DNA from 4 places in the Massilia sp. UBA6681 genome. Region 4 is predicted to be linked to each of the others. Evidence: predicted binding sites of a transcription regulator. Region 4 holds the regulator's gene; each other region holds the start of a gene.
The links. The regulator sigma-54, encoded in region 4, starts transcription at its own class of promoters, with help from an activator protein. The targets are predictions, from matches to a motif close to TGGCANGNAANCTGCTTT.

Region 1: the regulator sigma-54 is predicted to act here: its motif matches at 3,000-3,017, upstream of B2R83_RS03830 (PEP-CTERM sorting domain-containing protein).
Region 2: the regulator sigma-54 is predicted to act here: its motif matches at 5,713-5,730, upstream of B2R83_RS09875 (pilin).
Region 3: the regulator sigma-54 is predicted to act here: its motif matches at 4,596-4,613, upstream of B2R83_RS12035 (PEP-CTERM sorting domain-containing protein).

Annotation. Positions count from the first base shown of each region.
Region 1 covers NZ_DKJX01000028.1:1,668-9,456, forward strand. Annotated here, with positions in the region: partial or broken gene B2R83_RS03820 (ligand-binding sensor domain-containing protein) at 1-1,539, opposite strand, end outside; gene B2R83_RS03825 (patatin-like phospholipase family protein) at 1,536-2,693, opposite strand; gene B2R83_RS03830 (PEP-CTERM sorting domain-containing protein) at 3,052-3,915, shown strand; gene B2R83_RS03835 (class I SAM-dependent DNA methyltransferase) at 3,961-4,572, opposite strand; gene ggt (gamma-glutamyltransferase) at 4,586-6,406, opposite strand; gene B2R83_RS03845 (3-hydroxyacyl-CoA dehydrogenase) at 6,470-7,228, opposite strand; gene B2R83_RS03850 (hypothetical protein) at 7,368-7,789, opposite strand, start outside.
Region 2 covers NZ_DKJX01000057.1:63,682-71,470, forward strand. Annotated here, with positions in the region: gene B2R83_RS09845 (response regulator transcription factor) at 1-452, opposite strand, end outside; gene recA (recombinase RecA) at 690-1,772, shown strand; gene recX (recombination regulator RecX) at 1,796-2,254, shown strand; gene B2R83_RS09860 (DUF2889 domain-containing protein) at 2,752-3,327, shown strand; gene sucC (ADP-forming succinate--CoA ligase subunit beta) at 3,399-4,568, shown strand; gene sucD (succinate--CoA ligase subunit alpha) at 4,587-5,468, shown strand; gene B2R83_RS09875 (pilin) at 5,793-6,272, shown strand; gene B2R83_RS09880 (alpha/beta hydrolase family protein) at 6,349-7,789, opposite strand, start outside.
Region 3 covers NZ_DKJX01000072.1:42,035-48,261, reverse strand. Annotated here, with positions in the region: gene B2R83_RS12070 (hypothetical protein) at 1-684, shown strand, start outside; gene B2R83_RS12065 (hypothetical protein) at 623-1,330, shown strand; gene B2R83_RS12060 (hypothetical protein) at 1,327-1,533, shown strand; gene B2R83_RS12055 (recombination protein NinG) at 1,530-2,132, shown strand; gene B2R83_RS12050 (DNA-methyltransferase) at 2,129-2,866, shown strand; gene B2R83_RS12045 (hypothetical protein) at 2,863-3,171, shown strand; gene B2R83_RS12040 (hypothetical protein) at 3,200-3,760, shown strand; gene B2R83_RS12035 (PEP-CTERM sorting domain-containing protein) at 3,946-4,557, opposite strand; gene B2R83_RS12030 (hypothetical protein) at 4,846-4,998, shown strand; gene B2R83_RS12025 (hypothetical protein) at 4,995-5,210, shown strand; gene B2R83_RS12020 (hypothetical protein) at 5,325-6,053, shown strand; gene B2R83_RS12015 (HNH endonuclease) at 6,066-6,227, shown strand, end outside.
Region 4 covers NZ_DKJX01000031.1:2,765-10,553, reverse strand. Annotated here, with positions in the region: gene B2R83_RS04125 (monovalent cation:proton antiporter family protein) at 1-623, opposite strand, end outside; gene B2R83_RS04120 (KpsF/GutQ family sugar-phosphate isomerase) at 711-1,733, shown strand; gene B2R83_RS04115 (KdsC family phosphatase) at 1,733-2,263, shown strand; gene lptC (LPS export ABC transporter periplasmic protein LptC) at 2,292-2,894, shown strand; gene lptA (lipopolysaccharide transport periplasmic protein LptA) at 2,930-3,487, shown strand; gene lptB (LPS export ABC transporter ATP-binding protein) at 3,496-4,275, shown strand; gene B2R83_RS04095 (RNA polymerase factor sigma-54) at 4,291-5,763, shown strand; gene hpf (ribosome hibernation-promoting factor, HPF/YfiA family) at 5,821-6,174, shown strand; gene B2R83_RS04085 (enoyl-CoA hydratase/isomerase family protein) at 6,318-7,403, shown strand; gene rapZ (RNase adapter RapZ) at 7,479-7,789, opposite strand, start outside.

The DNA of each region.
Region 1 (7,789 bases), on a different contig from region 4:
CAGCATCGGCCGCACGATGTCGTCGGCCAGGCTGGTGGACTTGCCCGGGTCGTGGCGCCAGTGCTCGGTTTTCCGCGTGGCCGGGTCGAGCCGGTGCAGGCCGCCGCGGGTGGCGACCCAGATGCCGCCGTCCGGCGTGGCATACAGGCCGCGCACATTGTTGGCGTCGGCGTCGCCGGACAGCGCCAGGCGCTCGAAGCGGCCGCTGACGGGGTCGAGCGAGGTCAGGCCGGTGCGGCTGCCGATCCACACGCGGCCGCTGCGATCGCGCACCAGTGCGCTGGCCGGCAGGTCGGCCAGGCTGTTCGGATTGCGCGGATCGGGGCGGTAGACGCTGGTCGCGCCGGTGGCCGGGTCGACGTGGTTGAGCGCGGTGGCGGTGCCGACCCAGAGCTTGTTGCCGTCGCCCAGCAGCGCGCGCGCCTTGTTGTCGGCCAGGGTGTCGGGCAAGTCGCCGCGGCGCACGATGCGGGCGAAGCCGCCGCTGCCCAGGTCCACGCGCGACACGCCGGCATACCAGGTGCCGACCCAGAAGGTGCCGAGGCGGTCGCGGTACAGCGAGGCCACCTGGTTGTCGCCCAGGCTGTGGCGGTCGCTGACCACATGGCGGTGGCTCTCGAACTTGTCCTCGGGCCCGCGCCAGCGCAGCAGGCCGTCGTCATGGGTGCCGACCCAGATTTCATTGCCGGCGTCGCGGTACAGGGTCGTGATCCACCACGGGCCGATGCCGTCTTCAGGACCGAAGCGGCGTACCTTGCCCGCATCCGGCCCGTCGAGCACGCGCCGTTCCAGCCCGCCCAGGCGCCCGACCCACAGGCGTTGCTGGCCGTCCACCATCAGCGCATGCACCGGGTTGCCGCGCGGCCCCAGGCCGCCAGGGTGGTGCTCGATGCGCGCGCGCCCGGCGTCCTTGCCGGTGACCAGGCTGTCGAGTCCCCCGCCGGTGCCGATCCATAGCCTCCCGCCGGCGTCCAGCGCCAGCGCGTTGACGTTGTCGTCGCTCAGGCTCGCTTCGTTGCCGCGCTCGTGGTGCCAGGTGGTGAAGCGGCGCAGCGTGGTGTCGAAGTGCTGCAGTCCGTCGTTGGTGCCGATCCACAGGCCGTCGCGGCCGTCGCCGACGATGGCATTGATGTGGCGGTTGCCGTTGCCGCGCCGCGCAGTCTCTTCCGGCACGAACAGGGTGAAGGACTGGGTGACCGGGTCGTACAGGTTCAGGCCTCCGTCGGTGCCCAGCCACAGGCGGCCGTGGCGGTCCAGGTGCAGCACGCGCACCCAGCTGTTCGACAGCGAGCGCGGCTTGCCGGGCACGGTGCGGTAGTTGATGACGCGGTAGCCGTCGAAGCGCGACAGGCCGTTCTGGGTGCCGAACCACATGAAGCCGTCGCGGTCCTGCACCACCGCCAGCACGGTCTCCTGCGCCAGGCCTTCGGACACCGACAGGTGCTCGAAGCGCAGGGTCGGGCGCGGCGGCGCGGCCAGCGCACCCACGCTCAGCACCAGCAGCAGCGCCGCCGCACACCATCGGAGCAGCGCGTTCATTCGGGGAAGAAGGCCAGCACGTCGTCGCGCCGGGCCAGGGTATCGTGTTCGCCGAGGCGGATCAGCTCGCGCGTATAGCTGCCTTCGAACAGCAGGTAGGAAGCCAGCGCCGCGCCGCGCGTTTCAAGCGCGCCGATCCCGCCCAGCAGCGTGCGCACCGGCGACGGCAGGCTGTGCACGTGGCGCAGGGCGATGTCGTCGAGCCGTTCGGACGGCGCGATCACCAGGAGTTCCACGCGGCGCAGCGGCAGCGCCGCGCGGGCCTCGGGCGGCACGCGCTCGAGCGTCTGGTTGACGCGCTGCAGGCGTTCGATGTCGGCGGCCAGGCTGTCGAGGAAGATCGAGGACAGCGCATGGCCGGCGATCTGCGCCAGGCTCGGATAGCCGCCGCTGGTCGCCGAACCTGGCGGGGCGGCGGCCGCCGTTTCCGACATGCGCCCCGCCCCCACCACCAGCACCCGCGTCGCGCCCAGGTGGATGGCCGGCGCGATCGGCGCCAGCTGGCGCATCGAACCGTCGCCGCAGTATTCGCGCCGGCCGCCCAGGTACAGCGGCACCGCCGGGAATATGAAGGGAATGGCGCTCGACGCCAGCAGGTGCTCGACGCTGATCTGGGTCGACAGCGCCAGGCGCTGATGGCGCAGCCAGGGCGCGATCTCGCGCGCGGCCTGGTAGAAGGTGATGTGATGCCCGCTGCTATACGAGGAAGCGGTGATCGCCAGCGCATGCAGGACGCCGTCGGCGAGCGCGGCATCGAGGCGCGGCAGGTCGAGGGCGCGGTGCAGCAGGCCGGCCAGCGGGGTGTTGTCGAGCAGGGACTGGGGCGGCGAAGCGTGCCACTTGCGCAGCAGCCAGCCGAAGGACAGCAGCGACAGCCAGCGCGCGCCCGAACGCAGCACGGCCAGCGAATCGGCGCGGTAGACCTGGTGGGCGCTGACGCCTTCCCAGACGTTCAGCAGGCCGCGTACGGCGCTGTTGAAGTCGTCGGCGCGGCAGGCCAGCGCGGTGGCGTTGAGCGCGCCGGCCGAGGTGCCGCAGATGATGTCGAAGGGAGAGCGCAGGGCCGGACGGCCGGCGTCGGCAAGGATGCGGGCGATCGCATGCATCACGCCGGCCTGATAGGCGGCGCGTGCTCCACCGCCTGTGAGGACCAGGCCTGTTTTTGCTCCACTGTCCACCCGCGAAGCTTAGCAAAAGTCAGGTATCTCTTGGGAAATATATGGATCGAGTCTGGCTTGTCCAGGCTTTTTAGCCACAGGAAGCGGGAAAGGCGCCCTACTAGCAGCGAGGGAATTTACGTATAGAAAGAGTCTTTTCGCCAGATAGTGAAGTGAGCACAGCCAAAACCGGACAAATTCTATTTTAACAACAGTAATTTACTGTCGGAAAATTTTACAGCTTTATTTTCTTTGGACGTGAAGATCAATGTAAAACCTATAAATTCAATCACTTGAATCAATTGGCACGCAACTTGCTTAAATGCAGAGAATCAATATTTGTTATAACTATTATATGAACCAAATCCAAGTCCTGAAGAAAATTGCTGCTGTGACACTGTTTGCCAGCGTGTCGCTTGCAGCCCACGCCACGCCCATTGCCGTCGGCACGTCGTATACATACAACCTGTCCACGTCCGCCACCTTTACTGGTAGCCCCGTGACGGTCCAGTTGACCCAGGCATCGGCCGACCGTGTCGACGTCAAGGTAAGCCTGGCTGACAATTATTATTTTGCCGGGACGGGCCCCAGCGACAGCCCAAGCTTCGGCTTCAGCCTGGCCAGCGCCTACCAGAATGCGGTCATCGACTACACCGGGAGCGCCTTCAGAGTGCTGAGCGGAGGACCGTTCAACCTGACCCCAGACGGCATGTTCACGCATGGCTTCAAGCTGAACAGCGGCGGCATTTCCAGCAAGGTCGGCAGTCCGCTCGAATTCAGCCTCAGCATGGCCGCCCTTTCCCTGGATGCATTCACTCCGAGCACTGCAAAGAACAAGGGGCAACCCGGCGGCTACGGCTTCGCCGCCCACATCGGCGACGCAGGAGGCAAGACCGGCGGCATCGGCGTGCAAGGTCTCATTCCCGCCAGTATCTATACGCCGCCTCCAGTGCAGAACGATGGAAACCAGGGCGGCTCGAGCGGCGGCGGTTCCACAGGCGGTGGCTCGACCGGCGGCGGTTCCACGGACGGTGGCTCGACCGAAGGCGGTTCCAATGGTGGCGGTTCCACTGGCGGCGGCTCGATTGATAGTGGTTCCATCGGTGGCGGCTCGGGGGAAGGCGGCGCCACTGGCGAAGTTCCGGAACCGGCGTCCACGGTCCTGATCGGCCTGGGCCTGGCGGCGCTGGTCTCGCAGCGCAGGCGCCGCAAGGCGTAAGGGAGTTCCCGACCTGGCATGCCGCCCGATCTGCAGCGGGCGGCATTATTTATCTGGGCGCTGCGCGATGACGACCAAGTGCTGTTCCGGATGCTGGTCGAACTCGAGGTGCCGTAGCAGGCAGCCGGCCTCCTCGATCACCGCGAGCAGGCCGGGTATCCCGAGCGTGCCGTAGTAGACCTCGGGCCCCATCGCGGCATCGACGTGTTCATGGGCCCGGTCCAGCCCGCCCGCGGTGAAGAGGAAGACCCCACCCGGCTCGAGCGCGCGCATCAGCTTGAGCATGAGTGCGCGCTGGTCTTGCAGACGGACGTGCCAGATGCTGTCCCAGGCCGCCACGAAGCGGTAGCCGCGGGGAAGCGGCCAATCACGGATATCGGCCTGGTGCAGGACGACCTCCGGGTCGGTCGCCTGCGCCAGTGCCAGCATGCGCGCCGACAGGTCGACAGCCTCGATCCGCAAGTCATGGCGCCGCAACAGCGGATTGAAACGGGTGTTGCAGCCGCAGCCGACGTTGAGGGCCCAGCCATCGGCTACCGGCGCAAGAAAGGCGAGCGCCCGCTCGTGCTGATGCAGGCCGTTGCTGCCGTCGAATACCCCGTCCAGCCAGCGTTCGGCCAGCTGGTCGTAAGCGGCGGCGGTCGACGGGCGCGGCATCCGGATGGTTCCCTCAGTCCCCTTGCGCCACGCCTTCGCGGCGTGGATCGGCCCCGCCGTACCACAGCGGCACCCCATGCACTTCGATGCGCTGGATGCCGTGCAGGCCGGAGGTCTGCTCGCCCAGGCGCACCTTGTGGCCGCGCGCGTTCAAGGCCTCGATGGTGGTCGACGGGAAGCGTCCCACTTCGAGTTCGGTCGGGCCGTTGCGGCTGCCGAAGTTCGGCATCGCGATTGCCTGCTGCACGTTGAGGCCCCAGTCGAGCGTCCCGACCAGCACCTTGGCGACGTAGTTGATGATGGCCGGGCCGCCCGGCGAACCGACCGTCAGCACCAGCTTGCCGGTCTTGCGGTCGAACACCACGGTGGGCGACATCGCGCTGCGCGGGCGCTTTCCGGCTTCCACCCGGTTGGCGATCGGGCCGTCGGCGTCACGCGAGGCGAAGGAGAAATCGGTCAGCTGGTTGTTGAGGATGAAGCCGTCCACCATCTGGCGCGATCCAAACGCATCTTCGATGGTCGTGGTCATCGCCAGGCCCGCGCCATAAGCGTCGACCACCGACACGTGCGAGGTCGACGGCGTTTCGATCGCATTGTCCTTGCCCCAGTGCCAGGCCATCTCCATGCCGGGCGGCTTGCCGGCCGGGGCCTCGCCCATCGAGCGCGGTCCCACCAGCCTGGCACGCGTGGCCAGGTAGTGCTTGTCGATCAGGCTCGGCACGCCGCGCCCCGGCAGCGGCACGAAGTCGGCGTCGGCGGCGTAGCGGTTGCGGTCCGCATAGGCCAGGCGCCCTACTTCGCTGAACACGTGCAGCGCGTCCGGGCCCGGGACGCCGTTGCCTGGCGCGAGCGCCTTCATGTCGAAGGTCTCGAACATGCCCAGCATCTGGGCGACGGCGATGCCGCCCGAGGATGGCGGCGGCATGCCGCACACGGTATAGGCACGATAATCGCTGCACACCGGCGTGCGCACCTTCGGCTGGTAGGCGGCGATGTCGGCGGCGCTGAGCAGGCCCGGGTTGGTCGGGTGGCCCTGCACCTTGGCGGCGATGTCGCGCGCGATGCGGCCCCGGTAGAAGGCGTCGGCGCCGCCCTCGGCGATCTCGCGCAGCGTCTTTGCCAGTGCCGGGTTCTTCAGGATGTGGCCGACGGCCCAAGGCTGGCCGCCGTTGCCGTAGAAATAGCGCGCCGCTTCCGGGTCCTTGCGCAGGTAGCGGTCGCCGGACAGCAGCGCGTGCAGGCGCGGGCTGACCGCGAAGCCCTCTTCTGACAAGCGGATGGCGGGCGCGAACAAGGCCTTCCACGGCAGCTTGCCATGCTCCTTGTGCGCCAGCTCGAGCATGCGCAGCACGCCCGGCGCGCCGACCGAACGGCCGCCGACGATGCCATCAAGGCGCGACAGCGGCGTGCCGTCGGGGCGCTGGAACAGGCGCTCGTCGGCTTTCGAGGGCGCGGTCTCGCGGCCATCGAAAGCCTGGGTCTTGCGGCCGTCATAGTGGACCAGGAAGGCGCCGCCGCCGATGCCGGACGACTGCGGCTCGACCAGGGTCAGCACCAGCTGGGTGGCAATCGCCGCGTCGATCGCGCTGCCGCCTTGCTGCAGGATCTGGTAGCCGGCCTGCACCGCCAGCGGATTGGCCGCGGCCACCATGTATTTTTTCGCGGGCCAGCCGGGCTTCGTGGTGTAGCCGGTGGCGGCTTCCGGGGCCGCCTGGCGAGTGTCCTGCGCCAGCAGCGGCTGGACGGTAGAGGCCAGGGCCAGGGCCAGGGCCAGGGAGGTAGCGCGCAACTTCGTATTGTTCAAATCGTTTCTCCAAAAGCAAAACGGGCGCATGGCTTGCGCCATGCGCCCGACATCTGCCAATCCTACAACAATTGGCAAGAGCCTTCAGGAAGCTTACTTCGGCTGCATGCGGATCGCGCCGTCGAGGCGGATCGTTTCGCCGTTGAGCATCACGTTTTCGATGATGGCCTTGGCCAGGTGCGCGTACTCCTTCGGCATGCCGAGGCGCGGCGGGAACGGGACCATCTTGCCCAGCGAGTCGCGCACTTCCTGCGGCATGCCCATCAGCATCGGGGTCTCGAAGATGCCCGGGGCGATGGTCATCACGCGGATGCCGCTGCGCGCCAGGTCGCGCGCCATCGGCAGGGTCATGCCGGCAACCGCAGCCTTCGAGGAGCCGTAGGCGGCCTGGCCGATCTGGCCGTCGAAGGCCGCGACCGAGGCGGTGTTGATGATGATGCCGCGCTCGCCGTACTCGCCTGCTTCAGTCTTGCCCATGGCGTCGGCCGCCAGGCGGCACATGTTGAAGGTACCGACCAGGTTGATGTTCACCGCGCGCTGGAAGGCGTCCAGCGGGTGCGGGCCGTCCTTGCCGACGGTCTTGACGGCCGGCGCCACGCCGGCGCAGTTGACCAGGCCGCGCAAAGTGCCGAGCTTGGTGGCCGCGTCCACGACCGCGAGGCCATCCGCTTCCTGCGTGACGTCGCACTTGACGAACTGGCCTTTCAATTCGGCCGCCAGCGCGGCGCCTGCCTCCGCCTGCACGTCGGCGATGACGACCTTGCCGCCCGCTTCCGTGATCATGCGCGCCGTGGCTGCTCCCAGGCCCGACGCGCCACCGGTCACGATGAACACATTGTTCTGAATTTGCATGGTTTTCCCTTTTAAAAGTTCTAGTGCCGCTGTGATGACGGCTTACGCGAACGTTACGTTAACGTAAACGTCAAACAGCCGGCATTGTAGCGAACTTTTGGCAAGAAAAACCATTCACCAACGCGATGATTCCGCCAGATCAAAGGCACTGCACGGTGGTGCCGTTGGTCGTGCAGGCGCGGCCGCTGCTGCTGACCGCGACATTGCCCGGGCCGCTCGCGTTATAGGTCGTGCCGTTGACGTCGGTGCAGGTGCCGCCCACGCAGCTCACCACCTGGCTCGACTGCGGACCGACCGGGCCGGGCGCGGCCGCTACCCCGGCGCGCGGGACCGGCGCCGGGCCTGGCGCGGCGATGCGCGGCGTGGGCTCGATGCGCTGGACCGCGCCCGGACGGCGCTGGGCCTGTTTCTTGGTTTGCTGTTGGCGCTCGGGCTTGCCCTGGAGTTCCTGCTGGGTCCTGGGCTGCTGGGTTTGCGGCTGGGCCGGGGCCTGCGGCGGGGTCGGAGTCGCCGGTTGTCCGGTCCCGGGCGCCGGACGGGCCGAAGGATCGACTTCGTTCT
Region 2 (7,789 bases), on a different contig from region 4:
GACAGGTCGAGCATCTGGTCGTTGATGTAGGCGCTGCGGCCGACCTGGTCGTACACCAGCGGGCCGTGGCGCACCACGGCGGGGCCGCCGCCGGCGCCGCGGCGGGTGAGGGCGCGCACCCGCGCCTCCAGCTCGGACAGGGCGAAAGGCTTGGCCATGTAGTCGTCGGCGCCGAGGTCGAGACCCTCGACGCGCTGCTCGACCGAGTCGGCGGCGGTGAGGATCAGCACCGGCAGCAGCGAGGAACGCGCGCGCAGGCGGCGCAGCACTTCCAGGCCGGACAGCTTGGGCAGGCCGAGGTCGAGGATCAGGAGGTCGAACTCCTGGGTGGACAATGCCGTATCGGCATCCTGGCCGTTCTTGACGCAATCGATGGCATAGCCGGACTGGCGCAGGGAACGCGTTAGCCCATCGGCAAGTACGCTATCATCTTCGGCGAGCAGAATTCGCATGGGGCTACCTCAGTATTCGTTAGACCTTTGACAGGCCCTATTGTGTTTGATTTATCGCAACAATGCGAGTCTTACGGATAACAACACGGCGACTTTTTTCGCTTGCCTAAACCACTGGATTTATATACAGTAGTGGCTTGATTTCGCTTGTTCAAACCACTGAGTTTTTATACAGTAGTGACCTTGATTTGCGTGGTAGCGCCCCTACCTTGCCTACTCCACAGCTGAAAGTACACCATGGACGACAAAAAAACCGCAGTAAACGCCGCTGAAAAGGGCAAGGCGCTGGCCGCCGCCCTGGCGCAAATTGAAAAGCAGTTCGGCAAGGGCTCGGTGATGCGCATGGACACCAGCGCACCGGTCGAGGAAGTCCAGACTGTTTCCACCGGCTCGCTGGGCCTGGACATCGCGCTGGGCGTCGGTGGCCTGCCGCGCGGCCGTATCGTCGAGATCTACGGTCCGGAATCGTCGGGTAAAACCACCCTGACGCTGCAGACCATCGCCCAGATGCAGAAACTGGGCGGCACCTGCGCCTTCATCGACGCCGAGCACGCGCTCGACGTGACCTACGCGCAGAAACTGGGCATCAACCTGGGCGAGCTCTTGATCTCGCAGCCGGACACCGGCGAGCAAGCCCTCGAAATCACCGACGCGCTGGTGCGTTCGGGCTCGGTCGACCTGGTGGTCATCGACTCGGTGGCGGCACTGACCCCGCGCGCCGAAATCGAAGGCGACATGGGCGACTCGCTCCCGGGCCTGCAGGCGCGACTGATGTCGCAGGCGCTGCGCAAGCTGACCGGCTCGATCAACCGTACCAATACCCTGGTCATCTTCATCAACCAGATCCGTATGAAGATCGGCGTGATGTTCGGCAGCCCGGAAACCACCACCGGCGGTAACGCGCTGAAGTTCTACGCCTCCGTGCGCATGGACATCCGCCGTACCGGCTCGATCAAGTCGGGCGACGAAGTGATCGGTAACGAAACCAAGGTCAAGGTCGTCAAGAACAAGATCGCGCCGCCGTTCAAGGAAGCCCACTTCGACATCCTGTACGGAGAAGGCACCTCGCGCGAAGGCGAAATCCTGGACCTGGGCGCCGACAACAAGATCGTCGAGAAGTCGGGTTCGTGGTACAGCTATAACGGCGAACGCATCGGCCAGGGCAAGGACAACGCCCGCCAGTTCCTGAAAGACCGTCCGGCACTGGCACGCGAAATCGAGAACAAGGTCCGTGCTGCGCTGGGCGTGCGCGAACTGCCGCCGGTCCTTGCTGCTGTCGAAGACAGCGGCAAGGACAAGCTGAAGGCAGTCGGCGAGTAATCGCCGGTTCGCGGAAGTAGTCGATGCCGGCACCCCAGCTGAGCCTCAAGGCGCGCGCGTTGCGTTATCTCTCGATGCGCGAGCACAGCCGGCTCGAGCTGGGGCGCAAGCTGGCCCGTTATGCCGAGGAGGGCGATGACGTGGAAGCCCTCCTGGATTTCCTTGAGAAGAACAACTGGCTGTCGCAGGAGCGTTTTGCCGAATCCCTGATCAACAGGAAGGCAAGCCGCTTCGGCAACAGCCGCGTGATGGCCGAGCTGCAAAGCCACGGCGTCAACGGCGAAGCGCTGGACGAGATCAAGGCCGCGCTCGCCGACAGCGAAACCGCACGCGCCACCGAAGTCTGGCGGCGCAAGTTCGGCACCGTCGCCGCCGATGCGGCTGAGCGTGCCAAGCAGATGCGTTTCATGCTGCAGCGTGGTTTCTCCCAACGCGCTGCACGGATCGCAATGCAGGGCGCTCCCGACGACGACGAGCTGTAAACAGGCTGGAGTTCGAGCCTGTTGCCCTGACGAGCCGGCCTGGCCCCAGGCTTGCTCTGACGATATGCCAGGCGTGGCCGCAGGCCTGATGTATCACCCTCGATCATTGCGCTTCTTCTATATAGAAGCATGCTCCGGCGCCAGCGTGGAGCGTCATCCCCGATATGCCCAGGCATATTCCTCAACGGACGATGGCGCTGCACGCTGGCGCTGTGCGTTTACGGAGCCTGTGCGGCGCGCCGCTGTCGAGATTGGTCTTGCCAACCCGCCAGACCCGTCCAGCCAAAGTAATATTGACGGCTCAGCAAGAAACCCGTCCGATCTTGCCTGCAGTGCAGCAAAAAGGCCGCTGTTGCAGTGCAACCGCCAACGCCGTGTGCTAAACTTTCACGGTTTAAGCAGCGCCGCATGAGCGGTTGTTGTCGTAGAAGCTACGGCAACGTGCATGAAGCACACTGGCTGCACCACTAACCGCCGCGTAAGCGGCATTGGTTTTTATGCCCCTGTCTCCTCCCGTATCGCGCTCGCTCCGGCATACGCGCGCCATCACCGTCGAAGCCTATGCGCGCGACGATGGCCTGTGGGATCTGGACGCCAGTATCCGCGACGTCAAAACCCGTGACATTTCGCTGCCTTCCGGTGATCGACCGGGCGGCATGCCTGTACACGACCTCAAGCTGCGCGTCACCATCGACCGCAAGCTGACCATCGTGGACGCCGAAGCCGCGTCCGATTCCGTTCCGTATCCCGGTTTTTGCGAGACCATCGGCCCTGCTTACAAAAAGCTGGTCGGCCTGTCGCTCATGAACCACTTCCGGCTGCACCTGAAAGACCGCCTGTCCGGCGTGCTCGGCTGCACCCACCTGACCGAATTGGCCCAGGTGCTGCCTACCGCAGCGCTGCAGGCCTACGCCGACGACGTGTTCGACGATCGCGGCGGCGCCGACGCAGATGCGAATAAAAGCGCGGCCGAACGGCCTTTCGAGCTCGACCGTTGCCATGCGCTGCGCAGCGACGGACCGGCCGTGGCCACCTACTATCCCCGCTGGTCGATCAAAGCCGTGTCGGGTTAGGATTCGCTGTTTGTCATTTTGTAATTCAACCGTATTACTCATTCAGTACATAGATAAGAAGGGAAGCCAGCATGAAAATCCATGAGTATCAGGGCAAAGAAATCCTCCGAAAATTCGGAGTGACCGTTCCGCGCGGCATTCCGTGCATGAACGTGGAAGAGGCCGTGAAGGCAGCTGAAGAGCTGGGCGGCCCGGTCTGGGTCGTCAAGGCGCAGATCCACGCAGGCGGCCGCGGCAAGGGTGGCGGCGTCAAGGTTGCCAAGTCGCTGGAACAGGTCAAGGAATACGCCGACCAGATCATGGGCATGCAGCTGATCACGCACCAGACCAGCCCGGAAGGCCAGAAAGTCCGCCGCCTGCTGATCGAAGAAGGCGCTGACATCAAGAAGGAACTGTACGTTTCCCTGGTGACCGACCGCGTCACCCAGAAGGTCGTGCTGATGGCCTCGTCGGAAGGCGGCATGGACATCGAAGAAGTCGCGCACAGCAACCCGGAAAAGATCCACAACGTCGTGATCGAACCGTCGGTCGGCCTGACCGATGAGCAGGCCGACGACGTCGCCCGCAAGATCGGCGTGCCGGAAGCGTCGATCGTCGACGCGCGCACCAACCTGCAAGGCCTGTACAAGGCCTACTGGGAAACCGACGCATCGCTGGCTGAAATCAACCCGCTGATCCTGACCGGTTCGGGCAAGGTCATCGCCCTGGACGCGAAGTTCAACTTCGACTCGAACGCCCTGTTCCGTCACCCGGAAATCGTCGCCTACCGCGACCTGGACGAAGAAGATCCGGCTGAAGTCGAAGCATCGAAGTTCGACCTGGCCTACATCTCGCTGGACGGCAACATCGGCTGCCTGGTGAACGGCGCCGGCCTGGCCATGGCCACCATGGACACCATCAAGCTGTTCGGCGGCGAGCCGGCCAACTTCCTGGACGTGGGCGGCGGTGCGACCGCAGAAAAGGTCACCGAAGCATTCAAGATCATGCTGAAGAACCCGGGCCTGAAAGCCATCCTGGTCAACATCTTCGGCGGCATCATGCGCTGCGACGTGATCGCCGAAGGCGTCATCACCGCATCGAAGGCCGTGTCGCTGCAAGTGCCGCTGGTCGTCCGCATGAAGGGCACTAACGAAGACCTGGGCAAGAAGATGCTGGCCGATTCGGGCCTGCCGATCATCTCCGCCGACACCATGGAAGACGCAGCGAAGCAGGTCGTTGCCGCTGCCGCTGGCCAAGCCTAATTCGCGAAGGAAATAAAAATGTCGATTCTGATTAACAAAGACACCAAAGTCATCACCCAAGGTATCACCGGCAAGACCGGCCAGTTCCACACCCGCATGTGCCGCGACTACGCGAACGGCCGTGAAGCCTTTGTGGCAGGCGTGAACCCGAAGAAAGCCGGCGAAGATTTCGAAGGCATCCCGATCTACGCATCGGTCAAGGAAGCCAAGTCGGAAACCGGCGCCACCGTGTCGGTGATCTACGTTCCGCCGGCAGGCGCAGCCGCCGCCATCTGGGAAGCCGTTGAAGCCGAGCTGGACCTGGCAATCTGCATCACGGAAGGCATCCCTGTCCGTGACATGATGGAAGTCAAGGATCGCATGGCCAAGGCCGGCTCCAAGACCCTGCTGCTGGGCCCGAACTGCCCAGGCCTGATCACCCCGGACGAGATCAAGATCGGCATCATGCCGGGTCACATCCACAAGAAGGGCCGTATCGGCGTCGTGTCGCGCTCGGGCACCCTGACCTATGAAGCAGTCGGCCAGCTGACCGCCCTGGGCCTGGGCCAGTCGTCGGCAGTCGGCATCGGCGGCGACCCGATCAACGGTCTGAAGCACATCGACGTGATGCGCATGTTCAACGACGATCCTGACACCGACGCGGTCATCATGATCGGTGAGATCGGCGGCCCGGACGAGGCGAACGCTGCTCAGTGGATCAAGGACAACATGAAGAAGCCGGTCGTCGGCTTCATCGCTGGCGTCACCGCGCCTCCGGGCAAGCGCATGGGCCACGCCGGCGCGCTGATCTCGGGCGGCGCCGACACCGCGCAAGCCAAGCTGGAAATCATGGAAGCCTGCGGCATCAAGGTCACCAAGAACCCGTCGGAAATGGCGCGCCTGCTGAAGGCCATGCTGTAATCTGACCAGTTCACGGTCGACGAGGACGGGGAGCGCGAGCTCCCCGTTTTTTTTACCACTCGGTAAATTTTTGGCATGCCATGACCAACGCGTTTGGTATGCATGACAAATTACGTTCCATAAACTGTTCAGCTGACAAAAATTGCTGAGCTCAAGTGACAAATTTTGTCACCGCTCAAGCCAAAACCTGTCCTGGCACGGCGTTTCCTTATCTCCCTGCTAATAAAATCAGCATTTTTCGGGCTGGCACACGCCTTGCATATAGGAAAGCGTGGCAACAAGCAGTAACCCAATTACCCGAAACACCACCCTGGAGAGATAGAAATGAACATCAAGCAAATGCAAACCAAGAAAGCTGAAGGCGGTTTCACCCTGATCGAACTGATGATCGTCGTCGCGATCATCGGTATCCTGGCTGCCGTGGCGATCCCGGCCTACCAGGACTACATCGCCAAGTCGAAGGCTGCTGCTGCCTACGCTGACATCGCCGCAGGCAAGACCGGTTTCGAAATGGCCGTCGTCGAAGGTATGCCTTCGGATGCTGACGGCGAGGACTACCTCAAAAAAGCTGGCCTGTCCGCCGCGACCGGTAACTGCAGCGGGATCGTTGCTGCTGCACCAGGCGCCAACACCGCTGTCCTGACCTGCACCATTAATAACCCGGGCCGTATCGGCGACGCACCGACCATCGCGCTGCATCGCTCGACCAGCGGCATCTACACCTGCGTGACCAGCGGATTCCCAGCGGACGACACCAAGTACACCCCGGCAGGCTGCGTGGCTACTGCCCCGGCTGATTCGTGATCCCTGTGAAGTAATTGCCGGCCGTGCATACGGCCAGCATCAAAAGAGACCGCCTCGGCGGTCTCTTTGTTTTGGCCTAGCGTTTTAGATAACGATCCAGCCAGTTCATTACCGTGCGATGCCACTGCACCGAATTCGCCGGCTTGAGCACCCAGTGGTTCTCGTCCGGGAACACGAGCAGCTGGCTGTCGATGCCCTTGCGTTGCAGTGCGGTGAAGGTGCCGAGCGCCTGGGCGGTCGGGATGCGGAAATCGAGGTCGCCCTGGATCACCAGCATCGGCGTCTTCCACTTGTTGACGTGGTGGACCGGATTGAAGCGCTCGTGATTGTCAGGCGCCGCGAAATAGGCGCCGCCGTTTTCCCAGTCCGTGAACCACTGTTCCTCGGTCGAGTAGGCCATGCCGCGGCTGTCGAACACGCCGTCGTGGTTGACCAGGCAGCGGAAGCCGTCGTTCCAGTTCCCCGCGATCCAGTTCATCATGTAGCCGCCGTAGGATGCGCCCAGGGCGCAGCTGCGTTCGCGGTCGAGCCATGGGAACTTTTTCGCGGCCGCTTCCAGGCCCTTCTGCAGGTCCACCAGCGGCTTGCCACCCCAGTCGCCACTGATTGAATCGGTGAATTTCTGGCCGTAGCCGGTCGAGCCATGGAAGTCGATGAACACGGTGGCATAGCCCGCGCCCGCATACACCTGGGGATTCCAGCGATAGCTCCAGCCGTTGCCGAAGCTGCCCTGCGGCCCGCCGTGCACGAGGAAAGCGATCGGGTACTTCTTGCCCGGTTCGGCATTCCAGGGTTTCATCACGTGCCCGTACACGGTCTCGCCATTGGCCCCGGCAAAGCTGAACTGCTCGTACTCGCCCCAGCGCACGTCGGTCAGGCGCTCGGCGTTCAGCCTGGTCAGCTGTCTTGGCCGGCCGCCGGGCTGCATGGCGAACAGCTGCGCACCGGAGGCCAGGTTGGCCTGGGTATAGACCACCGTATTGCCGCGCACGTCGAAGGCGCCGACCGCGCCCTTGTCGGTCAGCGCCGTCACCTTGCCGCTTGCGACGTCGACCGAGAACAGCCGGTGCTGGCCCAGGTCTTCGGCATCGACGATCAGGGCCTTGCCGTCGGCACGCCAGTGCAGGCTGCCGGCGGAGCGGTCCCAATCCGCAGCCAGCGTGCGCTTTGCGCCGCTGGCCACGTCCATCAGCATCACCTGGTAGCGGTCCGCCTCGAAGCCGGGACGCGCCATCGCCAGGTAGGCAAGGGTTTTCCCGTCAGGCGAAAACACGCCCTTGGTATCCCAGGCCGGGTTGTCGGCCGTGAGGTTGCGCGGGACGCCGCCCGCGGCCGGCACGGTGTACAGGTCGAAGTTGGTCGACCAGGCCTCGGTCTTGCCGGCAATGCGGGCCGCGAACACGATGGTCTTGCCGTCCGGGCTGAAGCGGAATTCTTCGCGGTCGCCGAAGGGCTTCGAGGGTACGTCGCCGTCGAGCGAGCCCGATAGCGCAACCGGCACGCTGTCGGCCTTGCCG
Region 3 (6,227 bases), on a different contig from region 4:
ACCGACTTCCTCCTGGGCGCTGATGACGGCACCACGGCCCGGATCATCGAAGCCATGAAGGCCCGCGGCCTGATCACCGAGGATCGCGTTACCCGTTGGGACGATCGCCAGCCGAAGCGCGAGCGCGTCGACAACACCGCTACCGAGCGTAAGCGTGCGCAACGTGAGCGTGACAGTGCCAAGGATGGCGAAGAGACAACCGTCACGCCATGTCACGCCACGTCACGCCAAGTCACGCCTAGAGAAGAGAAGAGTAGAGAAGAAGAGAAAGAACCAAAGGCAAAGTCAAAAACTAAAGCGCCGGCTGCGCCGACGTTCGACCCTCTTCCCGACCTGCTCGCCAACGGTGTCAGCGAACAAACCGCTGCCGACTGGCTTGCCCTGCGCAAGTCGAAGCGCGCCACTGTGACCCCTACCGTCCTGAAGACCTTCCTTGCCGAGGCTGCGAAAGCCGGGCTGTCGCTTGAGTCCGCGCTGACCCTCTGCTGCTCGCGGGGCTGGGCCGGCTTCGAGGCCGACTGGGTGCTGAAGGACCAGCGCGCCGGGCCCGCCCAGGGCTACCAATCCGCCAACGATAAAGCGAAAGACTGGGCCGACCGCCTGACCGGAAAGAACCGAAGCCATGAACCTGACAGCCGCACCATCATCGACCTCAACGACGCCCCTGCCCGCAAGCTGGGTTGAGAAGCTGCTGCACAAGATGCTGCTCAGCTACGGCAAGAAATTCACGGACCAGTGGGGCGCCACGAGCACTGACGAGCTGGTCGCGCACTGGGGGCAGGAGCTGGCCGGCTACCAGCCGATCGAGATCCAGCGCGGGCTGAAGGCGCTCGAGACTCGTGACTGGCCACCTACCCTGCCCGAGTTCAAGAAGCTGTGCCGCAAGCCGCTCGACCCGACCGTGGCGTACTACGAGGCCGTAGCCGGCGTCCAGGCGCGGCAGGTTGGCAAGTACGGCGAATGGTCGCACCCGGCGATCTACTGGGCCGCCATGCCGCTGTCGCACGACCTGCGCGAGCAGACCTACAGCCAGGTCAAGCCACGCTGGGAGGCTGCGCTCACGAAGCAGCTCGAGCTGGGCGAGTGGGCCGAGATCCCGCAGCCAATGATCGCACTGGCCGCCCCGGGCAAGACCAAGACCAGCCGAGAGGAAGCGGCGCAACGCCTGCGTGACTTGGGCGCAGCCGCGGTGGTCAAGGATGGTGCCGGCCGCGACGCGAAGCGCTGGGCCCGCAAGATCCTCGAGCAAGAGGCTGCCGGCGAACCGATTCTGCCGATCCAGGCGCGATTCGCACGCGAAGCCCTCGACATCAAACCGGAGGCGCCGTGAGCCAGCACCCGCCCTGCGTCATGTGCAGCAAGTTCTCCATCGTCGGCCGCAGCGAGGAAGCCGCCCAGGGCCGCGGCTACTGCGCCGGCTTCGACAAGGTCGCGGCCTGGGATGACCAGCCGTGCGTGCTGTTCCTGCGCGCCAGGGATGAGGCGCCGCGCAGGGCATTCGCAGAAAAACACCAACAGAAAGAACCAGCATGATCCGCAGCGCCCCCATCGCCCGCACCAGCACCCTCAAGCCCGCGCGCACCCGCAAGTGCGCCGTCAAGGGCTGCCCTACCCGCTTCCAGCCGCGGAACATGATGCACAAGGTATGTGGCGCCGAGTGCGCCGCCGTGCACGCTGCAGAGGAGCGCAAGCGCCTGGACGCCAAACAGACCCGCGAGCGCAAGGCCGCGCTAAAGACGCGCTCCGACCACCTCAAGGCCGCGCAGGTCGCCTTCAACGCTTTCATCCGTGAGCGCGACAAAGATCAGCCCTGCATCTGCTGTGGCCGGACGTCGGAGAAGCAGTACCTGACCGGCACGAACTGGGACTGTGGCCACTACCGCAGCACCGGCAGCGCGCCGCACCTGCGCTTCAACGAGGACAACGCGCACCGGCAGCTCACCGTCTGCAACCGGCACGGCGCCGGCCGCGCGGTCGATTACCGCATCGGCCTGATAGCACGCATCGGCCTGGCGCGTGTCGAGGCGCTGGAGGCGAACAACGGCCCGGCCAAGTGGACCGCCGACGAGCTGATCGCGATCCGCGACACGTACCGCGCGAAGCTGCGCGAACTGAAGAGGGAGGCGGCGTGAGACACGAAGCAAACCTGATGCTGGGCGACTGCCTGGAGCGCATGCAGGAGATCCCGTCCGGGACCGTCGACCTGATCCTGGCCGATCTGCCGTATGGGACGACTTGCTGCGCCTGGGACTCGGTGATCCCGCTCGCTCCGATGTGGGAGCAGTACTCCCGCGTGCTCAAGCCGCGTGGCGCCGTCGTGCTGACTGCAGCGCAGCCCTTCACCAGTGCGCTTGTGATGAGCAAACCTGACTGGTTCCTGTACGACCTGGTGTGGGAAAAGGGAAACGCAACCGGGTTCTTGAATGCCAAGCGGGCGCCGCTCCGTGCGCACGAGTCAGTACTCGTGTTCGCGCCGGCCCAGCCAACCTACAACCCGCAGTTCACCCACGGCCATGCCCGCAAGAAGACCTCGCGCCGCACAGTCAACAGCGAGTGCTACGGCAAGGCGCTGAAGTTGACCGAGTACGACTCAACCAGCCGGTACCCGCGCAGCGTGCAGTTCTTCTCCAGCGACAAGCAGCGCGGGAACTACCACCCGACACAAAAGCCGGTGAAGTTGATGGAGTACCTGATCCGGACTTACTCGAACCCCGGCGACCACGTGCTGGACAACGCCATGGGCAGCGGCACTACCGGCGTGGCGTGCCGGAATACTGGCCGCGCATTCACAGGCATTGAGCAGGACGCCGAGCACTTCGGTACCGCACAGCGCCGGATCTTCCTGCCGCTGGAGCTTGCAGCGTGACCCACACCGATCAGCTCCGCTCCTGGATCGCCCGGCATATGCCCGACCTGGCCGCCGACCTGGCCGGCATGACGCCCGCCGACAGCCGCGCCCGCCTGAACGCCCTCACCGGCGCCCAGGTGCGCAGCTGCGACACGATAGAAGACGGAAGCGCCCGGTTTCTCGCGGCGCTCCAAGACCTGGCGGCGAAGTGTGACCGAACATCGTTCATCGAAGCAGCGTGGACCACCGTAGTTAACTCGCTCTATGGTGTGGCTGAGTTTAATAATATTTCCAGATTACAGTTTATTTTCGGAAAAAATTAGGTCGAATATGATACGCTGGGAGGGTCGTGTGACGGAGAACATCATGGGATTCGCAGATCGCTACATCCACGCATTGAGCGCGTCGAATCTCATGGACGACGCCCAGCATCAACAAGCCGAGCCGCTAATTGCCGCCGCCCTGGCCGACCTGACGGGCGGCTCCGGTAGCGTCTTCGGCTCGATGCTCGCCCGCGCCAAGTTGGCCGGCGTGCCGCGCCAGGCAATCGAAAGCGGCACGTATGGCCTGGGCGCCCTGCTCCGCGTCTGGACCGAGGAGGTGACGAAGAAGGGCCTCGCCCGCAGCTGGCTCAAGATCAAGCACGAATGGGACATCAAGGCGGCGCACGCCATTTATGCCAAGATCGCCCGCGTCAGCCTGGCGCACTGGCTGGCAGGCGGCTGCACGGTCTGCAATGGGACCAAGATTAGCGAGAGCCGGGCGTGCACGCATTGCCACGGCACCGGCAGCGAGCCGATCCAGGGCGGCGCCATCGAACGTGAGAAAATAGCCGATATGGTCAGCGAGCTGGAAGGCATGTTCCAGTCGCATGGTGCCCGGGCTGGCGCGAAGATGCGCAAGGCGGCGTAGCTTATTTGCTCAGCCGTATTGCATTGACAGGCCTTCAGTCGTAAACTGTAGGCCTCATTCCCTCGATCCACGTAATGCGCGCTTCGGCGCCACCGTCACCCGAGGCAGGCGAACACCCAGCACCCTTGCTGGCTGTGCTCGCCCATACCAAGCCCGCGCCGAAAGGTCAGCGGGCTTTTTGCTTATTACTGCGGCTTGCGACGACGCAGGCCGGCGACGCCCAAGGCGCCGATCGCCAGAAGGGCGAAGCTGCCTGGTTCCGGAACGCGACCCGGGCCAATGTATCTTGGGATGACCGGACGAACATAGCTGTCATAACCGCCCTCAGCATCCAGGCTGGCAGCTATATGTGGACTGACCTCCCCTTTAGTAGCGAGCCCGTTGAGCGTGCCGTTTGCGTAATGCCATCCGTCGATGTTCCAGTACGCAGTGGAGTACTTTGCAGTGTACGCAAACGCTCCGCCGGTCGAGCGCGCAAAGGTAACATCGAGGATCGCCCAGCTATTGTCTGCATCCGGGTTATAAGTAGTAAAGTTCGTCGGGCCGTTCCGGAAATACGTAGTACCTCCGTGCGCGAGATTTACACTAGGCGATGGGTAGATTTGAAAGCCGATGGAGCTCGGCTCGTGATCGGGATATGGCACCTGTACCATCATGTTGTAGAACGCAATGGATCCATTGTGATCATGCTGGATCACGAATCCAGTAATGGGGCCGGTGAAGTCATACTGAACGTAGCCAGCTGAGGCGTTGGCCGACAGCAGAGCTGCTGCTGCAATAGCGATTAGTTTTTTCATGTCTATCCCTAAATATGAGTTGGATGGCTTCAGCTGCTAGAGCAATCAGCGTGCCAGCAAGTAATATTCCTGCAGAATCATAGGGATGGGCGCCGGCTAAGTGCGCTCCACGTTGCCCATGTAAAGGCTGCCGACGCTTTTCTATGCGCGCCGCATTACACCTTATCGTATTGCTAATTAGTTAGCTTACCAGTTACAATCGAAGCTCGACCAGTGGTGTTGGCATGGCTGGTCGTTTAGCCGCCACGCAGGCCCCTGCGCTGGCGGCTTTTTACTGCAGTGTCTCCAATGCTGACGATCAATCAGCATCTTCGCCCCAGCTCGCACAGCTGGGGCTTTTTTATTCTGAGGTCTGCGATGAGCGTCGAAGCGGAAGTGCTGTGGCTGCGCATCCTTGTGCAGGTATGCCGCGAGCAGTCAATCATCGACGCCAGGCCATGAGCCCCGAGGCTGAGGTCTACCGAGGCGTCATTGTCCGCGCTGTCACCGGCATGCGCCCGGCGATGATCGCCACTGTCGATGACGCAACCCGGCTTGCCGCCCTGTGTGAGCAGCTGGCCAGGGCTGAGCGGATCGGCGAGATGCTGCAGAAGAAGGGGCTCGACCGCTTGCCCATCGACGAGGCCGTCGCACTACTGCTGGAGGCAGCATGAGGGAAGGTGAGCGGGCAAACGAAGCACTGACTCGCAGAGGTAGGTAAGATGGGTGAGCCCGGCAGGTGCGCTAACACCGACCAGGCTCTAACCAATCTGACCTCAGGAGTCATCATGGCTGAAGCCGATAGTATCGTATTCCGTACTTGTACGCGCTGCAAAATTTCCAAGCCAGCAACAGCCGAGTTCTTCCACGCCAAGAAGAAAAGCCCTGATGGTCGCCGCGAGGTATGCCGCGTATGCCGAGCTGCCGACCACGCAGAGCATCGAGAAGAACGCCTGCCTAAGCGTCGAGAGCATTACGCCGCTAACCGAGATAGGCTGACCGAGGTGAGCCGCGCCTACTACGCAGAGAATGCCGAGGCGCAGCGGCAGCGAGCGCTGGAGCGGCACTACAGGAACCACGAGGATCGGCTTAAGAAGATGCGCGAGTACCGTGCGGCGAACCTAGATGCACTGAACGAGCGCCGGCGCCCAAAGAGCAAGGCTGCGTTTCACGCGCGTTACGGCACTGATCTGGAGTTCACCCTTAAGCATCGCATTCGCGCCCTGCTTCGGGTGACACTGCAGAAGAGGCGCAGCGGGCGACGGATGGCCGAGCTGCTCGGCTACACCGCTGATGATCTCCGCGCGCACCTAGAGCGGCAGTTCACCAAGGGCATGAGCTGGGATCGGTTCATGGCTGGCGAGATTCACATCGACCACATCATCCCGGTCGCCGCGTTTGGCATCCTCGAGGAGGACTCGGACGCCTTCCGGCAGTGCTGGGCGTTACCTAACCTTCGCCCTGCATGGGCCAGAGACAACATGAGCAGACAGGATAAGGTTCTGACCCTGCTCTAAGCGGAGAAGCGAATGGCCTGGGGTGCTAAGAGCCGACATGAGCGCGGCTACGACAGCGCCTGGGTCAAGGTGCGCAACGAGGTGATGAGGCGCGACTGCGGGCTGTGTCAGACCTGCAAGCGCGCCGGGCGGACCACGCTTGCCCACGCGGTAGACCACATCGTAAGTAAGGCC
Region 4 (7,789 bases):
ATCAGCTTCTGGCCGAAGATCAGCAGCAGGGCCAGCACGAAAGCTGCCTTGAGCGCCGCCCAGCCGAGCGTGATCGCCAGTTCCTCGGCCGGGCGCGCCAGCGAGGGAATCATAATCAGGAGCGGCACCACCGCCAGGTCCTGGAACAGCAGGATGCCGATGATGCGGCGGCCGTGCTCGCTTTCCAGTTCGAGCCGTTCGGTGAGCATCTTGACCACGATCGCGGTCGAAGACATGGCGAGCGCTCCGCCCAGCGCGAAGGCGGCCTGCCAGCTGACCTGCAGTGCGGGTACCCACCAGGAAATGAACAAACCGAAAGCCATGGCGGCCACGATTGTCAATACGACTTGAGCCAGACCTAAGCCGAACACGATACGGCGCATCGACTTGAGCTGGGCAAGCGAAAATTCGAGCCCGATGGAAAACATCAGGAAGACGACGCCGAATTCGGCCAGCGCATGGGTGGCAGGACTGTCTTCGGCAAGGGCCAGCGCATGGGGGCCGATCAATACGCCGACCGCCAGATAGCCGAGCATCGGCGGCAGGTGCAGCATCCGGAAGGCGACCACGCCCAGCACGGCGCAGCCCAGCAGGAGCAGGGTCAGTTCAAGTCCGGAATGCATCTGCCACGGTTGTTTTTTCGTTATCGTTGTAGTGGTTTGTTACGACTGGCAAGTTTTTTGCTTATCCAATTCGGATATACTGCCACTATGAGTTTAACCGATGAAAAAATAATGCTGAAAAGTTTTGACGCGGACCAGGCCCGCCGTGTGCTGGAGCTGGGCCGCGAGACCCTCGCCATCGAAGCCGACGCGATCCGCGCCCTGCATGCGCGCCTCGGCGACGACGACAATTTCGTGCGCGCCGTGCAGCTGCTGTACGGCTGCACCGGGCGCGTGGTCGTCTCCGGCATGGGCAAGTCCGGCCACATCGGCCGCAAGATTGCCGCCACCCTGGCCTCGACCGGCACCCCGGCCATGTTCGTGCACCCGGGCGAAGCCGCCCACGGCGACCTGGGCATGGTGACCACGCATGACGTGTTCATCGCCATTTCGAATTCCGGCGAATCGTCCGAGCTGCTCGAGATCCTGCCGGCCATCAAGCGCATGGGCACCCCCGTCATCTCGATGACCGGCAAGCCGCACTCGCGCCTGGCCAAGCTGTCCGAGATCCACCTGGATATCTCGGTGGCCAAGGAAGCCTGCACCCTCAACCTGGCGCCGACCACCAGCACCACCGTCACCCTGGCCATGGGCGACGCGCTGGCCGTGGCGCTGCTCGACGCGCGGGGTTTTCGCGAGGAAGACTTCGCCATGTCGCACCCGGGCGGCGCGCTGGGCCGCCGCCTGCTGACCCACGTGCGCGACGTGATGCGCAGCGGCGACGCCATCCCGGCGGTGTCCCCGGACACCCCGCTGACGCGCGCGCTGCTGGAAATCAGCCAGAAGGGCATGGGCATGACCGCCGTCGTCGACGAAGAGCGCCGCCCGGTCGGCGTGTTCACCGACGGCGACCTGCGCCGCCTGATCGAGCGCGTGACCGATTTTTCGAACATCAGCATCCGCGACGTGATGCACGCCAACCCGCGCCGCGTCCATCCGGAGCAGCTGGCGGTGGATGCCGTCGCCGTCATGGAAGAATTCCGCATCAACCAGATGCTGGTTGTCGACGCTGAAGACCGCCTGGTCGGCGCACTGCACATCCACGACCTGACCCGCGCCAAGGTGATCTGATGACGCCAACCGAATTCATGCAGCGCGCGGCGCGCGTCAAAGTGATGATCTTCGACGTCGACGGCGTGCTCACCGACGGCAGCCTCACCTACGGCCCGGACGGCGAAGTCACCAAGACCTTCAACGTGCTCGACGGCCTCGGCATCCAGCTGCTGAACAAGACCGGCGTCAAGACCGCCATCATCAGCGCACGCAAGTCGCCGATCGTGGTCAAGCGCGCCGCCGACCTCGGCATCGCGCACGTCTACCAGGGCATCCACGACAAGCGCGTCGGCTTCGCCGAGCTGCTTGCCGCCACCGGCGTCACGCCGGAGGAATGCGGCTACATCGGCGACGACGTGATCGACCTGCCGCTGTTCACCCGCGTCGGCTTCGCCGTCACCGTGCCCTCGGGCCACCCGGAAGTGCAGCACCGCGCCCACTACGTCACGAAGAATGCGGGCGGGCGCGGCGCCGTGCGCGAGGTCTGCGACCTCGTCATGCGCGCGCAGGGCACCTACGAGCAGGCGCTGGCGCCGTATTTCGCGTAACACGGCGATATCGGACACGGGACACGACATGGTCACCTACAAGCGCACCGCCCACCGCTGGAAGCTCCTGACGATCATGATGATCGCGACCTTCTGCGCCTTCGGCAGCTTCTGGCTGGTGCAGGTGATGGAGCAGGAGGACGCCGGCGCCCGCCTCGGCGGGCCGGGGGACGAGCCGGACTACATCGTCGAGAACTTCTCCTTCGTGCGCATGACGGAAGAGGGCAAGCCGAGCTACGTGGTGTCGGGCAAGCGCCTGGCGCATACGCCGCTGAACGACGTGTCCCAGGTCGAGGCGCCGGTGATGCAGGGCATGACGCCCGGCCGGCCGCGCATGACCATCGTCGCCAACCGCGCCCAGCTCTACCATGAAGAGCACCGCGTCGAACTGCTCGGCAACGTCGACATCCAGCGCCCGGCCACGCCGACCAGCGAAGCGCTGCGCGTGCAGACGCAGGCGCTGACCGTGCTGCCCGACGAAGAAATCCTCAAGACCGACCGGCCGATCGAGATGCAGCTGGGGGCCGCCACCGTGACCGGCACCGGCATGGTGGCCAACAACGCGACCCAGAAGCTGCACCTGGCCAGCCGCGGCCAGATCGTCTATCCGCCACGCGCGCAGCGGCAGTAGCGCCGCGCCGCGTCAACCCAGGACAAAGCAAGAACATGAAAAAAATCATCGCTGCCGTATTCCTCAGCCTGGCCGCCTTCGGCGCCTTGGCCGAGCGTGCCGATTCGCTCAAGCAGGCCGTGATCAACTTCGATTCCCTCGACGTCGACGAGGTCACGCAGACCCGCATCCTGACCGGCAACGTCGTGCTCACGCGCGGCACCCTGGTGCTGAAATCCGACCGCGCCCTGGTGAAGGAAACGCCGGAGGGCTACATGAGCGTGACCCTGACCGCCAACAACGGCAAGCTGGCGACCTTCCGCCAGAAACGCGACGGCGGTCCCGACCTGTGGGTCGAGGGCCAGGCCCAGCGCATCGAATACGACGAGCGCGCCGAACTGGTCAAGCTGTTCACCAGCGCCGAAGTGCGCGAGCTGGAGGGCGGCCGCATGACCAACGAGATCAAGGGGCCGTTCATCTCCTACGACAACCGCCGCGAAGTCGCACAGGTGCGCAACGATCCTACCGGCCAGAGCAAGGTGGGCGGCGGCCGCGGCACCCTGATCATCGCGCCCCGCCGTACCACGGCGCCAGCCGAAGGTGCAAAGCAATGACGGCAGCCATGAGCGCAAGCACCGACGCAGCGGCGACCGCGGTCGAAGGCTGCAGCACCCTGATCGTCAAGGGCCTGCAGAAGAGCTACGGCAAGCGCCTGGTGGTGCGCGACGTGTCGCTGCAGGTGGAATGCGGCGAAGTGGTGGGCCTGCTCGGCCCCAACGGCGCCGGCAAGACCACCTCCTTCTACATGATCGTCGGCCTGGTGCCCTCGGACGCCGGCACCATCGACATCAACGGCACCGACATCTCGAGCCTGCCGATCCACCGCCGTGCGGTGCTGGGCCTGTCCTACCTGCCGCAGGAAGCCTCGGTGTTCCGCAAGCTGACGGTGGAGGAGAACATCCGCGCCGTGCTGGAACTGCAGCGCGTGGACGGCAAGCCGCTCACCCGCGACCAGATCAGCGAGCGCCTCGACACCCTGCTGGCCGAACTGCAGATCGAGAAGCTGCGCGAGAACCCGGCGCTGTCGCTGTCGGGCGGCGAACGGCGCCGCGTCGAGATCGCGCGGGCGCTCGCGACCAACCCGCGCTTCGTGCTGCTCGACGAACCCTTCGCCGGCGTCGACCCGATCGCGGTGATCGAGATCCAGCGCATCGTGCGCTTCCTGAAGGAGCGCAACATCGGCGTCCTGATCACCGACCACAACGTGCGCGAGACGCTCGGCATCTGCGACCGCGCCTACATCATCAACCAGGGGGCGGTGCTGGCCTCGGGCCGCCCTGACGACATCATCGCCAACGAATCCGTACGGCGCGTGTACCTCGGCGAGCACTTCAGGATGTAATCAAGAGCACCAGGCATGAAACAGTCTCTCCAGCTACGCACTTCGCAGCACCTGGCGCTCACGCCGCAGCTGCAGCAGTCGATCCGCCTGCTGCAGCTCTCCACGCTCGAACTGCACCAGGAGATCGAGCAGATCCTGCACGACAACCCGCTGCTCGAACGGCTCGACGATCCGCTCGACCGCTCGGTGCGGCTGCTGGCGGACGGCGCGATCAATACCGCGCCGGCGAATGGCGAAGCGCCGGCGCCCCAGCCGCAGGAAGGGCAGGAGGGCGCGAAGGCCGAGCCCGAGGGCGCGGACGGCGAAGACCATGGGGAGCGTGCCGATGCCGATGCGGATTGGGGCGGCGAAGGCGGCGGCGCGCGCAGCGGCGACGACGAGGACGGCCGTCCGCAGCTGGAAGCCGACGGCATCACGCTGCGCGAGCACCTGACGGAACAGATCCGATTGAGCTGCTGCAGCCTGCGCGACCGCGCGCTGGCCGAGCTGGTGATCGATGCGCTCGACGACAACGGCTACCTGGAAGAGCCGCTCGACGACATCCATGCGCGCCTGCCGGCAGAACTCGAGATCGAGATGGACGAGCTGCGCTGCGCGCTGGCGCTGGTGCAGAGCCTGGACCCGGTGGGCGTGGGCGCGCGCAGCGCGGCCGAATGCCTGGCCCTGCAGATCCGCCGCATGCCGGGCGTGCCCCTGGTGACGCGGCGCCTTGCCTTGAAGATCGTCGAAGGCTACCTGACCTGGTTCGCGCAGCGCGAATACACCAAGCTGAAAAAGGCGCTCGACTGCGACGACGAAGACCTGCGCGAAGTGCAGGCCGTGGTCCGCCAATGCAATCCACATCCCGGCGCGGCCTTCGGTTCGGGGGTATCCGACTACGTGGTGCCGGACGTGATCGTGCGCCGCGCCAAGAACGGCTGGCAGGTGTCGCTGAACCCCGACGTCATGCCCAAGCTGCGCGTGAACTCGCTGTATGCGAACCTGCTCAAGCAGGGCAAGAGCGAAAGCCAGATGGGCGCGCAGCTGCAGGAAGCCAAGTGGCTCATCAAGAACATGCGCCAGCGCTTCGACACGATCCTGCGTGTTGCCGAGGCAATCGTCGAGCGCCAGCGCAACTTTTTCAGCCACGGCGCGGTTGCCATGCGCCCTCTTGTTTTGCGTGAGATAGCTGATACACTAGGCCTACACGAGAGCACGATCTCGCGTGTAACCACGCAGAAATACATGCTGACCCCGCACGGCATGTTCGAGCTGAAGTACTTCTTCGGAAGCCACGTCGCCACCGAAGCGGGGGGAGAAGCCTCCTCGACGGCGATCCGCGCGCTTATTGCGCAATTGACAGGAGCAGAAGACCCTAGGAATCCTCTATCCGACAGCAAGATCGCGGAGATGCTCGGGGAACAAGGTATGGTCATTGCGCGCCGGACGGTTGCCAAATACCGCGAAGCGCTCAAGATTCCTCCCGTCAGCCTCCGTAAATCCCTGTAAAGCACTGCCCACTCTCACCTTGTGGCGCGGGCAGGGCACCTTCCCAAAGGAGTGTGTATGAACCTCACAATCAGCGGCCACCATCTCGAAGTCACACCCGCCATCCGTGAATACGTTCAGAATAAGCTCGAGCGCATCACCCGCCATTTCGACCACGTGATCGACACCCACGTGTTCCTCGCCATCGATAACCTCACTGAAAAAGAAAAACGGCAAAAGGCCGAGATCAACCTACAGGTATCGGGCAAGATTCTGCATGTGGCGAGTGCTGCGCAAGATCTGTATGCGGCCATCGACACCTTGATGGACAGGTTGGACAGGCAGGTTCTGAAACACAAATCCATGCTGCAAAATCATAACCACGTGGCGCACAAGCGCCTTCCGGACAACGGAGAAGCCGCTGCCGCGTAATTCATACGGGTAGCCGCAAAACACAGCAAGGGCGTCTGAGGGGACGCCCTTTTTGCTTTTGTACAATACCTGTTACTTTTCTACGCTTCCGTTTGTACAAATGTTCTGTAGAATGCATGTCTTTTCGATCACAGAATACCATCATGACCGATACCGTCCTGACCCGCGTTGCCAACCGCACCGGCGTCATCACGCTCGACCGGCCGAAGGCGCTGAACTCCCTCTCGCTCGACATGGTGCGCGCCCTGAGCGCCATCCTGCTGCAATGGAAGGATGACGCGGGCATCGACGCGGTGGTCATCACCAGCAGCAGCGAGAAGGCCTTGTGCGCCGGCGGCGATATCCGCTTCTTCCACGAGATGGGCCACGTCGGCCCGATGGGCGGCAGCGCGCTGCTGGAAGACTTCTTCACCGAAGAATACGCACTGAACCACCTGATCCACTTCTACCCGAAGCCCTACATCGCCGTGATGGATGGCGTGGTGATGGGCGGCGGCATGGGCATCGCCCAGGGCGGCCCTGGCTGCGGCCTGCGCATCGTGACCGACCGCACCAAGATGGCGATGCCCGAGGTGAACATTGGCCTGTTCCCGGACGTCGGCGGCAGCCACTTCCTGTCGCATGCGCCGGGCCAGCTGGGCCAGTACCTGGGCCTGACCGGCCTGACCATCGGCGCGGCCGATGCGCTGTACGTGGGGCTGGCGGACGTGTACGTGCCGGGCGCGGAACTGGCCGGCCTGATGGCGCTGGTCGACACGACCCCGGGCGCGCAGCTGCCGGCGGCGATCCGCAGCCATGCGGCGCAATTCGCGGGCCAACTGGGGCCGAGCGAACTGCAGGCGCAGCGCGGCGTGATCGATGCGCACTTCGGCGCCGCCAGCGTGGCGATGATCATGGCTTCGCTGGGTCGTGACGAGAACCCGTTCGCGCAGAAGGCGCTGAAGGCGATGCGCCAGCGCTCGCCCCTGATGATGTGCGTGACCCACGAACTGCTGCTGCGCGGCGCCTCGCTGGACGTGGCGGACTGCCTGCGCATGGAGCGCAACCTGGTGCGCCGCAATTTCGAGCATGGTGAAGTGCTGGAAGGCGTGCGGGCGCTGGTGATCGACAAGGACAACCAGCCGAAGTGGAATCCGCCGACGCTGGAAGAGGTGAGGCCCGAGATGGTGGCGCGCTTCTTCGAGCCGGTGTGGCCGGAGTATGCGCACCCGCTGCGGCACCTCACCTGAGACCTGCTTTTCGTAGCGTGGGCGGGGAACCCGCCCACGCTACGATTCGCGGCAGAGCAACAGCCGCGGGCCGTATCACCCCGCCGCGTGCTTCGGCTGCTCGCGGTGACGAATGATCACCCGCTCGGTCTGCCCGAAGTAGGCCCCCAGCCTTTCCGCCATGTAGACCGAACGGTGCTGCCCGCCGGTACAGCCCACCGCCACGGTGAGGTAGGACCGGTTGTCCGTCTTGAACGAGGGCAGCCACTTCGCAACAAAAGCGCGAATATCTTCCAGCATCTCCACCGCGCTCTGCTGGGCGTCGAGGAAGGCGATCACCGGCTGGTCGCGGCCCGTGAGCGGGCGCAGCGCCAGGTCGTAGTAGGGATTGGGAATCGCGCGCACGT